Regions from separate parts of the Gottfriedia acidiceleris genome, predicted to be linked through region 2. Evidence: a T-box and tRNA genes for the amino acid it is inferred to sense, from the RefSeq annotation. Region 2 holds a T-box; the other holds one or more tRNA genes.
The links. A T-box is a leader RNA that pairs with one kind of tRNA and senses whether it is charged. The one in region 2 lies ahead of leuS (leucine--tRNA ligase), so its partner is inferred to be a tRNA-Leu.

Region 1: it has a tRNA-Leu gene. The T-box ahead of leuS (leucine--tRNA ligase) is inferred to sense a tRNA for this amino acid. The anticodon was not compared.

What each region holds. Positions count from the first base shown of each region.
Region 1 covers NZ_CP096034.1:4,048,741-4,055,780, forward strand. Annotated here, with positions in the region: gene MY490_RS19115 (PrkA family serine protein kinase) at 1-1,513, opposite strand, end outside; gene trmL (tRNA (uridine(34)/cytosine(34)/5-carboxymethylaminomethyluridine(34)-2'-O)-methyltransferase TrmL) at 1,948-2,442, opposite strand; gene MY490_RS19125 (amidase domain-containing protein) at 2,505-3,419, opposite strand; gene queG (tRNA epoxyqueuosine(34) reductase QueG) at 3,496-4,620, opposite strand; gene MY490_RS19135 (hypothetical protein) at 5,144-5,440, shown strand; tRNA gene MY490_RS19140 (tRNA-Leu) at 5,676-5,758, opposite strand; tRNA gene MY490_RS19145 (tRNA-Leu) at 5,852-5,935, opposite strand; tRNA gene MY490_RS19150 (tRNA-Cys) at 5,950-6,020, opposite strand; tRNA gene MY490_RS19155 (tRNA-Gly) at 6,026-6,100, opposite strand; tRNA gene MY490_RS19160 (tRNA-Gln) at 6,106-6,180, opposite strand; tRNA gene MY490_RS19165 (tRNA-His) at 6,260-6,335, opposite strand; tRNA gene MY490_RS19170 (tRNA-Trp) at 6,351-6,424, opposite strand; tRNA gene MY490_RS19175 (tRNA-Tyr) at 6,430-6,514, opposite strand; tRNA gene MY490_RS19180 (tRNA-Thr) at 6,525-6,597, opposite strand; tRNA gene MY490_RS19185 (tRNA-Phe) at 6,841-6,916, opposite strand; tRNA gene MY490_RS19190 (tRNA-Asp) at 6,925-7,000, opposite strand; tRNA gene MY490_RS19195 (tRNA-Met) at 7,004-7,040, opposite strand, start outside.
Region 2 covers NZ_CP096034.1:787,370-794,409, reverse strand. Annotated here, with positions in the region: gene MY490_RS03760 (DUF2553 family protein) at 1-118, opposite strand, end outside; gene MY490_RS03755 (rhodanese-like domain-containing protein) at 318-617, opposite strand; gene leuS (leucine--tRNA ligase) at 782-3,199, opposite strand; T-box leader at 3,278-3,494, opposite strand; gene MY490_RS03745 (MDR family MFS transporter) at 3,560-4,759, opposite strand; gene MY490_RS03740 (glycogen biosynthesis protein GlgD) at 4,994-5,143, opposite strand; gene MY490_RS03735 (DUF2524 family protein) at 5,205-5,468, opposite strand; gene MY490_RS03730 (tRNA modification radical SAM protein MnmL/YtqA) at 5,661-6,623, shown strand; gene MY490_RS03725 (tRNA 5-(aminomethyl)-2-thiouridylate-methyltransferase MnmM) at 6,620-7,040, shown strand, end outside.

The DNA.
Region 1 (7,040 bases), 1.4 Mb from region 2:
TATTGCAATATGCTTCTACATTATCAAGATAATTATCCATAAGAGTTTTTGCAGACTCTTCATATGAATAAACAAAAGCTTTTTGAACTTCTTGTTTTGCAATATCATCATATTCTTTTCTTGCAATAGAGATAAAATTCATATAACGCTCACGATCTTCATTAGAAATAGATGGATGTTGATCTAAACCATCTTTTAATGAGCGTAATACATCCAATGCATTAATTGATGGAATCTCTTTTCGAATAATTGTAGATGAAATACGGTTAATAACATATCGTGGATCAATACCATGCATACCTTCATCTAAATATTCTTTCTTCAGTTCCTCTAAATCAACAGTGTTATAGCCTTCTACCATTTCACCATCATATAGACGCATCTTCTTAACTAAATCAATATCTCCTCGTTTTGGTTCTTTTAAACGAGTAAGAATTGTAAACATAGCTGCAACACGTAAAGTATGTGGAGCAATATGAACATTTGAAACATCACTTTCAGAGATCATTTTTTGATAAATTCTCTCTTCTTCGCTAACTCTTAAATTATAAGGAATTGGCATTACGATTATTCGTGAATGAAGTGCTTCATTCTTCTTATTATTAATAAAGGATCTGTACTCTGTTTCATTCGTATGAGCAATGATTAATTCATCCGCAGAAATCAATGCAAAACGCCCTGCCTTAAAGTTTCCTTCCTGCGTCAGGGATAATAAGTGCCATAAAAACTTTTCATCACATTTTAACATCTCTTGGAATTCCATCATTCCACGGTTTGCTTTATTCAATTCACCATCAAACCGGTAGGCACGTGGATCTGACTCTGATCCAAATTGAGCAATTGTTGAAAAATCAATACTTCCTGTTAAATCTGCAATATCTTGAGATTTTGGATCAGACGGGCTAAAAGTACCAATACCAACTCGACGATCCTCTGATAAAAAGATTCTTTCTACGATAACATCTTCTATCCTTCCACCAAACTCTTGTTCAAGTCTCATTAAATTTAAAGGTGAAAGATTTCCTTCAATTCGAACTCCATATTCTTTGAAAAAGTCTTCTCTTAAATGGTTAGGAATTAAATGCAATGGATCTTCATGCATTGGGCAACCTTTAATAGCGTAGATTGCACCTTGATCAGATCTTGAATAATTTTCTAAGCCTCTCTTTAACATCGTTACCAAAGTAGATTTACCACCACTTACAGGCCCCATTAACAATAAAATACGTTTTTTTACATCTAATCTCTTGGCAGCAGGATGGAAATATTCTTCCACGAGTCTCTCTAACGCTTCTTCTAATCCATATAGGTTGTTACTAAAGAAACTGTAGGCTTTTTTACCATTCACTTCTTCAATACCTGCGTCTTTAATCATATTATAAATTCTAGAATGTGCAGTTTGTGCAACCCATGGTTCCTCTTTTAACATTTCAAGATACTCAGCAAAAGTGCCTTCCCATTTCAATCTTTGTTCCATGTCCCGATGCTGCTCAAGTTTCTTTAAAATATCCATGGACAAGTACCTCCTTCTTCTCATCTGTAAGAGAGATTATTAAAGGATATGCAAGGATGTCCGTACTCATGCTATATCTTTGAGTAGGAAAATATATTTTATCGAAATTCAATTCTCATAATTTTACTTTCATATTTCTATGTTTTTTTTGTATAATAAGGTTTAGGGTGTTGGGAATTTTTCAATTGGGAGGATACATACTGATGAGACTAGTATTAATTTTATTAGTTACAGCATCATTCTTAGCAGCAATTTTCACAGGCGGCTATAATGACAAACCTGGACTGAAAAACAGATAATATTTTTTAAAGGATGCTTCTAAATGCGGATCTTAATTTTATTTAGACCGTTCTAATGGAAGCATCTTTTTTTTGTTTACTCTTTGATAAAATCTTGATTTAATAAAAAAATCACCATTTATATGGTGACTTTTATTACTTAGAATAATCCTTTACCTTTAACAGCTCACGGAAATCTTGCTGACGTAAAGCTTCGTAAATTAAAATTGCTGCTGTATTTGATAAATTTAGAGATCTAATATGATCTGTCATTGGTATACGTAAACAAGTTTCCATGTTTTTTTCAATCAACTCTTTTGGAAGCCCTGTTGTTTCTCTACCAAATACAAAGAAAATCTCTTCATCTAAATTTGTATAATCAAAGTTTGAATATGTTTTTTCTCCAAATTTAGTTATAAAGTAAAATTTCCCATCTTTATATTTATCAAATAAATCGTCCAAAGAATCATGATAATGTATGTCAACATGCTCCCAATAATCAAGACCAGCTCTTTTTAACATTTTATCATCAGTTGAAAAACCTAATGGACGGATTAAATGTAAACTTGTATCTGTTCCTGCACAAGTACGTGCAATATTTCCTGTATTTGCTGGAATTTGTGGTTGATATAATACAACGTGTATTCCCATCTTTTTCACCTCTATATTGTTTCAATGCTTAATATTATACCAAATTCGTAATGAATAAGGTATTATTCCATTGAAGGGTTAGAAAAGTCATCAACGAAGTGAAAAAACTTATACTTAATATTCTCCGTAAAAGCAGAAGAATCATAGTATGACCAATATCTTTTACGGCTATTTACAGTATGTGCATTCACTAACGGTTCACCATTTTCATCCTTAGCAACAACGATCGTACAATGATTCCATACTCCATCACCTTCAAAATCATATACGATAATATCCCCCAATGTAAGATCTTTTGGAGAAGGCACCTCTTCTGCTTTAATTCCAGTTTTAGAAGCAGGTAAAAATCGTCTTAATGCGTGAGCAACTCTCCAGCTATAACTACTATTCGAATGATTTTTATACCACCACCCTGTCCCGGGTTTTGGCATTCCAACCATTCGAATACCTCCAGCCCTTAAACATTGAGATATAAAATTAGTACAATCATTTGCATACAATGGATATTCTTTATTATGGCCATCCCACCAGGTTTCAGCATATTTAACAGCATTAAAACGATTATATCTGTTGTTTCGATCTAAAAATTCATTTTCAACTAAATCATCTACCTCGAGTTCAAAATTTTCAACTTGATTATCGATTGGGAATGGTATGTCATATAAAATCACACCATTTTCAATCGCGATCTGTCTTTCATGCTGATCCTCTTCAAAATATAAATCAGTTTGCTTTAAAAAATATCGCGTATGGAATGTATAATTTATATAAGTTGCTTCCTGTTCAGTCCAAATATTGTTTACTTCAAGATTTCCATATACTTTCACTAATGAGATATTACGCTTATTATATAATTCAACTTTACGCTTGATTGCCTGATATTCTTTTTCTTGAATAGGATGACTTCGATGTCCTTCACCAAAATAAAGTTGTAATCGTTCTTTTAAATAACGCTCTAAAAGTTCACGATTAAACAAGATAATCCCCCTTTTCAACATCTATTCTTATTCTATACGATGTTGAAAAATAAGAGATTATACCACTCAATATTGATTACTTTGATAGAACGGCATTAATTTCTTTTAATACAATCTCGTCTTGCTCTTTTTGCAAACAACTTTCAATAAATGGTGTACTGTTCTTACCTTCAATCTCAAAAATAGCCCAAATAGCTGTACCTCTAATTACCGGTCTTGCATCTTTTTTCGCTAATTCCTTTAAATCATCTAATGCCGATTCATCTTTAAAATGTGCTAAAGCAATGATGGCATTTCGCTGAATAGGATTCTTTCCTCTCCATGACCCAGACATTTGGCCAAACTGAGTTTTAAACTCTCTGTTACTTACCTTTAAAACAGAGCGTAATAAAGGTTTTACGGTTTCTGGATCTGGTTCCATTTCAGTATGATGAGTAAAATTAATTCCTTTATTTTTAGGACAAACTGTTTGACATGTATCGCAACCATATATACGATTTCCCAGCTCTTTTCGAAACTCAACAGGAATCATCTCTTTTGATTGGGTTAAAAAAGCAATACAATTTTTAGCATTTAATTGACCTGGAGAAACAATCGCACTTGTCGGACAAACTTCAAGGCATTTTGTACACTCTCCACACTGCTCTTCAATAGGCGAATCTGGTTCAAAAGGTAATGATGTAATCATTTCCCCTAAATACACATAAGAACCGAATTCTGGCGTAATGATTGAACAATTTTTGGCACTCCAACCTATACCTGCTCGTTCAGCTACAGCTCGATCTACTAGCTCACCAGTATCGACCATCGACTGAACCTTTGCACTTGGATAATGTAATAAAATAAATGACTCAAGCTGCAGTAATTTCTTTTTTACAACTACATGGTAATCTTCCCCCCATGAGGCCCTACAAAAAATTCCTCTTGTAGATCCTTTTTTACTTTTTGGAGGATTTTTTAGTTTAGATGGATATGCTAGAGCAATTGCAATAATTGAATTAGCTTCTGTCATAATTTTTCTGGCATCTACTCTTCGTTCAATACCCTTTGTCTCAAAACCGGATTGATAGTTTAATTCCTGCTGCCTATATAAACGATTTTTTAATGTTAAAAATGGATCAACAGTCGTAAATCCAATCTTATCTATTCCAATTTCTTTACTATATGAAATCAATTCTTTTTGAAATTCTTTTATATTCACAAGAATCACCTAACTGCCTGTTAATTTACTTATTATATTTTCTATTTTAGTCAGAAAATTATTTCTTTATCTAATTATGTCACAAAAGCCCTTAATAATAGACATTTTAATATAAAAAAACGCAATGTATCGTTCTTCGAATGAATCAATACACTGCGTTGTTATCAAGTTATAAGTGCTAACTACTAATACAAATGTAATATGTATTTAGTAGGTTTTTAATGAACTTGTAATTAAATTTATCATAAATATGTCATAAATTCAAGAATAAAATCATTTTTTGTCGAAAGGGTTATAGAATGACTTATGAAAGGGTTGAGAATGACTTATGAAAGGGTTGAGAATAGAAAATATTTATAGTAGATAAAAAATAGCGGATGACGTGGGTAAGAAAAAGATCAATATTCATCATAATTAACTAATTGTAGTGGATATTGAAAGATTTGTAGAAATTTGAATGAAGGTATTATGAATTTTTCCATAGAATTCTTCTTTATAGGTTAAATATAGGAGGAGAGTAACTATGACAGATCCTTTGGTAAATGAAGAAAAAAATCCTTTGGTCGAAAGTTTCGAAGGTGTCTGTAGTTTGATTGAAGAAACAAACGACAGGATTGATTTTACACAAGATACTCTTAAGGAACTTGATCGATACAATAATGAGAAATTAAAAGATGCAAAACAATTTACGATTAAAGTAGCTGCTGCAAGCCTACTAATAGCAACAACAGGCTTAGTAGTTACTTTAGCAAATAAAAGAAAACCAAAACAATTTGATTGGCTTACTGCTAAGCAAAAACGTAAGTATGTAAAGATGTAATGAATAGTATTTCTAAATGTGGAATAACCACATTTAGAAAGGCAGCGAACATTATGATAGTCGAATAGTCGTTGCCTTTCTTTATGATGATCGTTATACATAATGAAGACAATTATTAAATGCTGGTTGAAGATAAAGAATGTAAAAGCCTATTCTATTCTTTTCTTTACCCTTTTCTTTCTAAACAAAAAAAGGATTCTGCATCTCTGCAAAATCCTCTTCTCAGATTTCAATATAGCGGTGACAGGACTTGAACCTGCACATCCGTGAAGATACCTGATTTTGAGTCAGGCGTGTCTGCCATTCCACCACACCGCCAAAAAGTTATAAAATAATTATAATATATGAAAGACAAATTGTCCATTCAAATCTGTAATTAAAAACCTCTTACAAAAGTAAGAGGTTTAATGATACCGAGGGCCGGACTCGAACCGGCACGGGGTCAACCCCCGCAGGATTTTAAGTCCTGTGTGTCTGCCATTCCACCACCCCGGCAGAAGTAAACTAAAAGGCGGTAACCGGATTTGAACCGATGATAAAGGTTTTGCAGACCTCTGCCTTACCACTTGGCTATACCGCCATATTTGGAGCGGAAGACGGGGCTCGAACCCGCGACCCCAACCTTGGCAAGGTTGTATTCTACCACTGAACTACTTCCGCATAAATGGCTGGGCTACCTGGATTCGAACCAGGGCATGACGGAATCAAAATCCGTTGCCTTACCGCTTGGCTATAGCCCATTAATTAAGAACTTTATATACTATATTCTATTTACTATAAATTATATTACACTCTTTAGTAATCGTTACAATAATTAAATGGGGCGACCGATGGGAATCGAACCCACGAGTGTCGGAACCACAATCCGATGCGTTAACCACTTCGCCACGACCGCCATTATTGTATTGTTTGGCAGGGGCAGTAGGAATCGAACCCACACCAAAGGTTTTGGAGACCTCTATTCTACCGTTAAACTATGCCCCTATAAATGGTGGAGGGGGACGGATTCGAACCGCCGAACCCACAGGGAGCGGATTTACAGTCCGCCGCGTTTAGCCACTTCGCTACCCCTCCGGTTAAAGAGTGCCGACTAGAGGACTTGAACCCCCAACCTACTGATTACAAGTCAGTTGCTCTACCAATTGAGCTAAGTCGGCTTAATATTAATTAAATTAGTTTGTTTAGTTAGTTACTTATATAATTCATTTCACTCAAACTTAGGTATTGGTGTAGTAATCTTCATAAAGTCGTCCTTGTCTCATATAGATAATTCAAGGTGTTTTTCGACAAGTACGCTGATGTTTCGCTACGAAGCTTATTCATTCGTGCTCTACCAATTGAGCTAAGTCGGCTTAATATTAATTATATTAGTTTGTTAATTTACTTATAAACTTTTAAGATGGTGGCTCGGGACGGAATCGAACCGCCGACACGAGGATTTTCAGTCCTCTGCTCTACCGACTGAGCTACCGAGCCATCTTAAATGGCGGTCCCGACCGGGATCGAACCGGCGATCTCCTGCGTGACAGGCAGGCATGTTAACCGCTACACCACGGGACCATTTGGTTGCGGGGACAGGATTTGAACCTGCGACCTTCGG
Region 2 (7,040 bases):
TTAAGTCTTTAAAGTAAAACTTTCCAATTAAATACTTTGAAGAATACAACTCCATATGCCCATCTTTAAATTTACCAATTATCTTATCGGTAATATCAATTTTTAATGTTTTAGGCAAATCAACCCCCTCCTTTCTAACAAGCAAAGCCTCAATGAAAAAATATATGAGGTTCTACTTTAATATATGTCACAACTCCCTGGTTAATATTCCTTATGGCAAAAAACATTAGCCTAAATTAAACCGTCTAAATCAAAAAAATCCAACAAAAACGTTGGATTTCAGTAGGTAGACAAAATATTGATACAGATAAATTTTTTTATTTGATCTCGCCTTCCCAGGCCATCATTCCACCTTCCATGTTGATCGCCTTATAGCCTAGCTCATTTAAATACTCACAAACATTCTCACTACGAACGCCTGCCTTACAAATAAAAATGTATTCAAATTCTTTATTAAAAACATCTAATTTGCTAGGAATTTGCCCCATTGGAATATGAACTGCTTCTGGAATTTTTCCATACTCAACCTCATAGTCTTCTCGTACATCTACTAAAAATAGCGTTTCTCCTGACTCTAAACGCTCTTTAACTTCATTTGCAGAAATTGTCTTCATCATTGCTCATCCTTTCTTTATAGGAACATCTTAACAACTAATTATTTTCTATGCAAAAAGTAAGTTTAATTCTTTCCCACTTGAGGGGGAGGATGAGTTTATAAGAAAGCAAACACAAGAAATGAACAAAGAAAAAACCTCAAAAGAGGTTTTTTCGAATTAACTATTTAGTTTGCAACGATATTTACTAATTTACCTGGTACAGCAATGATTTTTCGAACAGTTTTTCCTTCAACTTGTTCCTTAACTGCATCGTCTGATAATGCAATTTGCTCCATTTGCTCACGTGAAGCATCTTTTGCAACAAGTAATTTCGCTTTTACTTTACCATTAATTTGTACTACAATTTCAATTTCGTCTTCTACAAGCTTAGCTTCATCGTATGCTGGCCATGTAGCATATGCAATTGAATCACTATGACCTAGCTTACTCCAAAGTTCTTCACCGATATGAGGAGCAACTGGTGCTATTAATTTTACAAAACCTTCAACCATTTCTTTTGGTAATTTGTCAGCTTTATATGCTTCGTTAATAAACACCATCATTTGTGAAATTGCAGTGTTAAAGCGTAAACCTTCAAAGTCTTCTGTTACTTTCTTTACTGTTTGGTGATATGTTTTTTCAAGACTGCTAGAAGTAACGTCTTCTACAATTTTATCTGAAAGCTCTTCATTATCAGTAACAAATAAACGCCATACTCGGTCTAAGAAGCGACGAGAACCATCTAATCCATTTTCTGACCAAGCGATTGATGCATCTAATGGACCCATGAACATTTCATATAAACGTAATGTATCAGCACCATGGCTAGCAACGATATCATCAGGATTTACAACGTTCCCTTTAGACTTAGACATTTTTTCATTATTTTCTCCTAAGATCATTCCTTGGTTGAATAACTTTTGGAATGGCTCTTTTGTAGGAACTACACCTAAATCATAAAGGAATTTATGCCAGAAACGAGCGTATAGTAAGTGAAGAACTGCATGCTCTGCTCCTCCAATATATACATCAACTGGTAACCAATGCTTTAGTAATTCAGAATCTGCGATTGCTTCGTTATTATTTGGATCAATATAGCGTAAGTAATACCAGCAGCTTCCTCCCCATTGTGGCATTGTATTTGTTTCACGTCTTCCTTTTTTACCTGTTACTGGATCAACTACATTAACCCATTCAGAAATATTCGCTAATGGTGACTCTCCAGTACCACTTGGACGAATATCTTCTGTTTTCGGAAGAATTAATGGTAACTCCTCATCAGGAACAACTGTCATAGTACCATCTTCCCAGAAAATTACTGGAATTGGCTCTCCCCAATATCTTTGACGAGAGAATAACCAATCGCGTAGACGATACGTAACTTTTTTCTCACCTGCTTTTGAAAAATCTAACCAATCGATTATTTTATCAAGAGCTTCTTGTTTATTTAAACCGTTTAAGAAATCAGAGTTAACATGTTTGCCATCTCCAGCGTAAGCTTCTTTTTGAACGTCTCCACCTTCAACAACTTCAACGATTGGTAATTTAAATTTAACTGCAAATTCGTGATCGCGCTCATCATGTCCTGGTACTGCCATAACTGCACCAGTTCCATAGCTTGCAAGTACATAATCAGCAATCCAAATTGGAAGCTTTTCGTTATTTACAGGGTTAATTGCATATGCTCCTGTGAAAACACCTGTTTTATCCTTCGCTAAATCAGTTCTCTCTAAATCACTTTTAGATTTAACTGAATCAATGTATGCTTCGACAGCATCTTTTTGATCAGCTGTTGTAATTTGATTAACTAAATCATGTTCTGGAGCTAATACTACATAAGTTGCACCGAATAATGTATCAGGACGTGTTGTAAATACTGTTACTTTTTCATCGAATCCATCAACATTAAAGTAAACTTCAGCACCTTCAGAACGGCCAATCCAGTTACGTTGCATTTCTTTTAAGCTTTCTGGCCAATCTAATTCTTCTAGATCTTCTAATAATCGATCAGCATAAGCTGTAATTTTTAAGATCCATTGCTTCATTGGACGACGCTCAACCGGATGTCCTCCGCGCTCACTTTTTCCATTAATTACTTCTTCATTAGCTAAAACTGTACCAAGAGCTGGGCACCAGTTAACTGGAACTTCATCTACATAAGCTAATCCTTTTTCAACCATTCTTAGGAAAATCCATTGAGTCCATTTGTAATAATTAGGATCAGTTGTATTAATTTCACGATCCCAATCATATGAAAATCCTAGTGCCTGAATTTGATTACGGAAAGTATTAATATTTTTTTCAGTAAACTCAGCTGGATCATTACCTGTATCTAATGCGTATTGTTCTGCAGGTAGACCAAATGCATCCCACCCCATTGGATGAAGTACATTATAGCCTTGCATTCTTTTCATTCTTGAAAGGATATCAGTAGCTGTGTACCCTTCTGGATGACCCACATGTAATCCCGCTCCAGATGGATAAGGGAACATATCAAGTGCATAAAATTTCGGCTTGCTTGTATCGTCAGTTGTTTTAAACGTTTTATTTTCTAACCAATACTTCTGCCATTTCTGTTCAATAGTACCATGATTAAAACTCATATTATTGCCTCCTTTTTTCATGTATAAATGGCTCGGCTGTGGCCCTAGCGTTTACAAATAAAAAAATCCTCCCATCCCTAAAGGGACGAGAGGATTTCCCGCGGTACCACCCAAATTAATGTAAAAATACATTCACTTGTTTCCGTAACGTGGAACACGACATTTATTACTTGGTAAAAACCGTTCACAAATGTGGCTTATGGGCGAGTTCATGAATAGAATGGATTGACTTTCACCAACCGTCAACTCTCTAAACCTCTTCATATTCACTACTATTCCCAATCATTGCCGATCATTTAGATTTAATTTATACCATTTTATTATAACCAAAGAAAAAGGTCAATTATACATTGCCCATTTTTAAGAAGCAAAAGTTTGATGATCAGCTTTTATTACTTTTTTTACTAATCTTTCATAAAGCACAGAGAAGACCATGCTTATTACTAAAAAGAGAACTAATATGATAAATAATACCCTCATATTAAATGTATCAACAAGTGCCCCTCCAATAACAGGTCCAAGCATTCTTCCAACCGTTGCTGCACTATTTACAATCCCTTGATACATCCCTATGCGATCTTTTGGAGCAAGCATATTTGCAATAGTTGGTACTGCTGGCCATACAAACATTTCGCCAATCGTTAAAATGATCATACCCGTCATAAACATTGAGAAATGATCGGCAGTGCTCACAAGAATAGTCGAAGCGATAAAAAATCCAATTCCAAACAACATTTGCTTTCTCATACTTAACTCAAATTTTCGTATCGCGGTTGATACGATTGGTTGAGCTAAGACTATAAGCGCGCCATTTACAGTCCATAACAGACTATATTTTTTTAATCCAATGTGTAGATTTTGCATTTCTGATGCAATCGTAGTTTGCCATTGAACATAGACTAACCAACATAAAACATACGCAACACAAACAATCATCAGAGCTTTCATTGAAGGAGTAAATGAAAATTTTTGTTTCTCTGCTTTTTCTACATGTGTTTCTTTTAATTGCTTAGGTTCACCAATATCTCTAAATCCAAATAAAGCTACTAAGAAGAAAATAATATATAATAGCAAATTAGCGGAGAAAATATAATTAATATTTGCGGCTGCAACTACTCCACCTAAAGCCGTACCAATCGCAACGCCAAGATTTTGAGCTACATAAATTGCATTAAAAGCTTTACGACCACCCTCTGGCCATGCCGCTCCAACCATCGCGTACATTGATGGAAATACAATACCAACACCAAACCCTAATATTACGAAGAAACAACTGTAATATGTCCAAGAATGATTAATAACCAAACCTAATATCGACAAAAACGTAATAATAATACCAGTTAGGATTGACCTATATCCTCCAAATTTATCAAAAAGCCAGCCTCCCAGCATATTACCAAATACACCGGCCAATGAATTAAACATTAAAATAAGCCCCGCAACAGACAAGGACTTTCCTAAATAAATATGGATATATACTGTATTGAATGGCCATAAAAAAGAATTACCTGTTACATTTAAAATCATACCGATTAACAAAAACCATAGTTTTTTTGGCATCCCGTACTCCCCTCAAAGCTGTCCCTTTTTATCTATTTTTATCTCGTTAACTCATTAATTGTAGAGGAGAATCTTCCTAGTTTCAAGAGGCACGCATTAAGTGGGGATAGATAAGAAGGACAAAAAACCTAGAATATATTAGAAAAGAACCATATAATCCCTAAAATTACCAAAATAAAAAGAAAAAAGGAAGGCAAACCTTCCTTTTCCTTTACTCCCTATTCCCTTTCAAGCTTACCCCTGCTTTGATCTTTGTGGTTGACCTTTTTTAGAGTTATTCATTTTGACTTGATCTACTGCTGAAAGTTCACCTGAGAATTCTGTTTTCGTTTTATTCTTAGTTGTTTGTTCAGGATTATTACTTTTTGATTTCTTTTTAACCATTTTTGGTTTCCTCCCAAGGATTGCATATTCTTGAACGTATTCTTGCATATTCTAATCTCCTTTAGTGCGGAGTAATAATCATTTGATGTTGTAGCTGTGTTAATTGTCTACGTAAACGATTAAATTCATCTCTATTTTCTAAATTTGCAAGGTTTTCTACTTTTTCTAACATCATAATTGCTTGCTCAAGCCCTGCCTGTGCTTCAGAATACTCGATTCCGTTAAAATGCTCTTGTCGCATGCCAATTTCTAATTGTTGCACTGCATAATCATAGGCTTGTTTAGCTTGTTGTACTTGTTCTTGTCCGAAATTGCGATCCGTTATTCCCAAGAAAATACCCCCTTCAGACTTTAATGAAGTATCCGATATGTAGGTTACCTCAAGGATAGTATTTCCGAACCTTTCAATCAGAGTACAATTATTTCTTTACAAATAAGAAAGGTTTTTCCATTTGGTTTTCTTTTTAGAGCATGATAAAATCGATAATATTGACTTAAATTAAGGGAGGGATGAGGAATGACAAAAAACAATCCTTTTCCATATACAATAGATCATAAAAGATATCACTCATGGAATTATCATTTAAGACAACAATTTGGCGAAAAAGTTTTTAAAGTCTCAATTGACGCTGGATTTGATTGCCCAAATAGAGATGGTACAGTTGCATTTGGAGGTTGTACTTTTTGTAGCGCATCTGGTTCGGGCGACTTTGCAGGGGATCGAGCTGAAGATGTTGTAACTCAATTTCATAAAATAAAAGATAAAATGCATGAGAAATGGCAAAACGGAAAATACTTAGGCTATTTCCAAGCTTACACAAATACTCACGCACCAGTAGAAGTATTAAAACAAAAGTTCGAACCAATATTAGAGCAAGAAGGCGTTGTAGGTTTATCAATCGCAACAAGACCGGATTGTTTACCAGATGATGTTGTTGAATATCTTGCAGATTTAAATAAACGAACTTATTTATGGGTTGAATTAGGATTACAAACTGTTCACGAAAAAACTGCAAATATTATTAATCGTGCACACGATTATAAAACTTACGTAGAAGGCGTAGAAAAATTAAGAAAGCACAACATCCGTATTTGTTCTCATATTATTAACGGGTTACCTCTTGAAACTCCAGAAATGATGATGGAAACTGCTATGGAAGTTGCTAAACTTGATATTCAAGGAATTAAAATTCACTTACTCCACCTATTAAAAGGAACTGCAATGATGAAGCAATATGAAAAAGGACTAGTTGAATTCATGGATTTTGACGCTTATATTAACTTAGTCGTTGATCAGCTTGAAATTATTCCAAGTGATGTAATCGTACATCGTATTACTGGAGACGGTCCACCTGACTTATTAATTGGGCCAATGTGGAGCTTAAAAAAATGGGAAGTACTGAATGCAATTGATCGTGAGTTTGAACGTAGAAATAGCTGGCAAGGTAAATACGCAAATAATCGAGTACAATTAACATGATTCTAGATCGTATTTTACCTTACGCTAGAAAGCTTCTCCAATCGACTGTTAATGAAGGTGATATTACCATTGATGCCACAATAGGGAATGGTCATGATACAGTATTTCTAGCAAAATTGGTTGGTGAAACTGGACACGTCTACGGATTTGATATCCAAGAACAAGCTATTGAAAAGACGACTGAAAGAATAAATAATGAAAATTTAAGTAATCAGGTTACACTATTCCAAAGAAGTCATGCAGAAGTAAAAAAAGTAATCCCAGCTTCATCACAAGAGAAATTAAAAGGTGCAATTTTTAATCTTGGTTATTTACCTGGTAGTGATAAATCAGTTGTAACTATACCCGAGTCTACCATTTCAGCAATTGAACAAATACTTGAAATGATGGCTCCAGAAGGGATTATCGTAGTTGTAA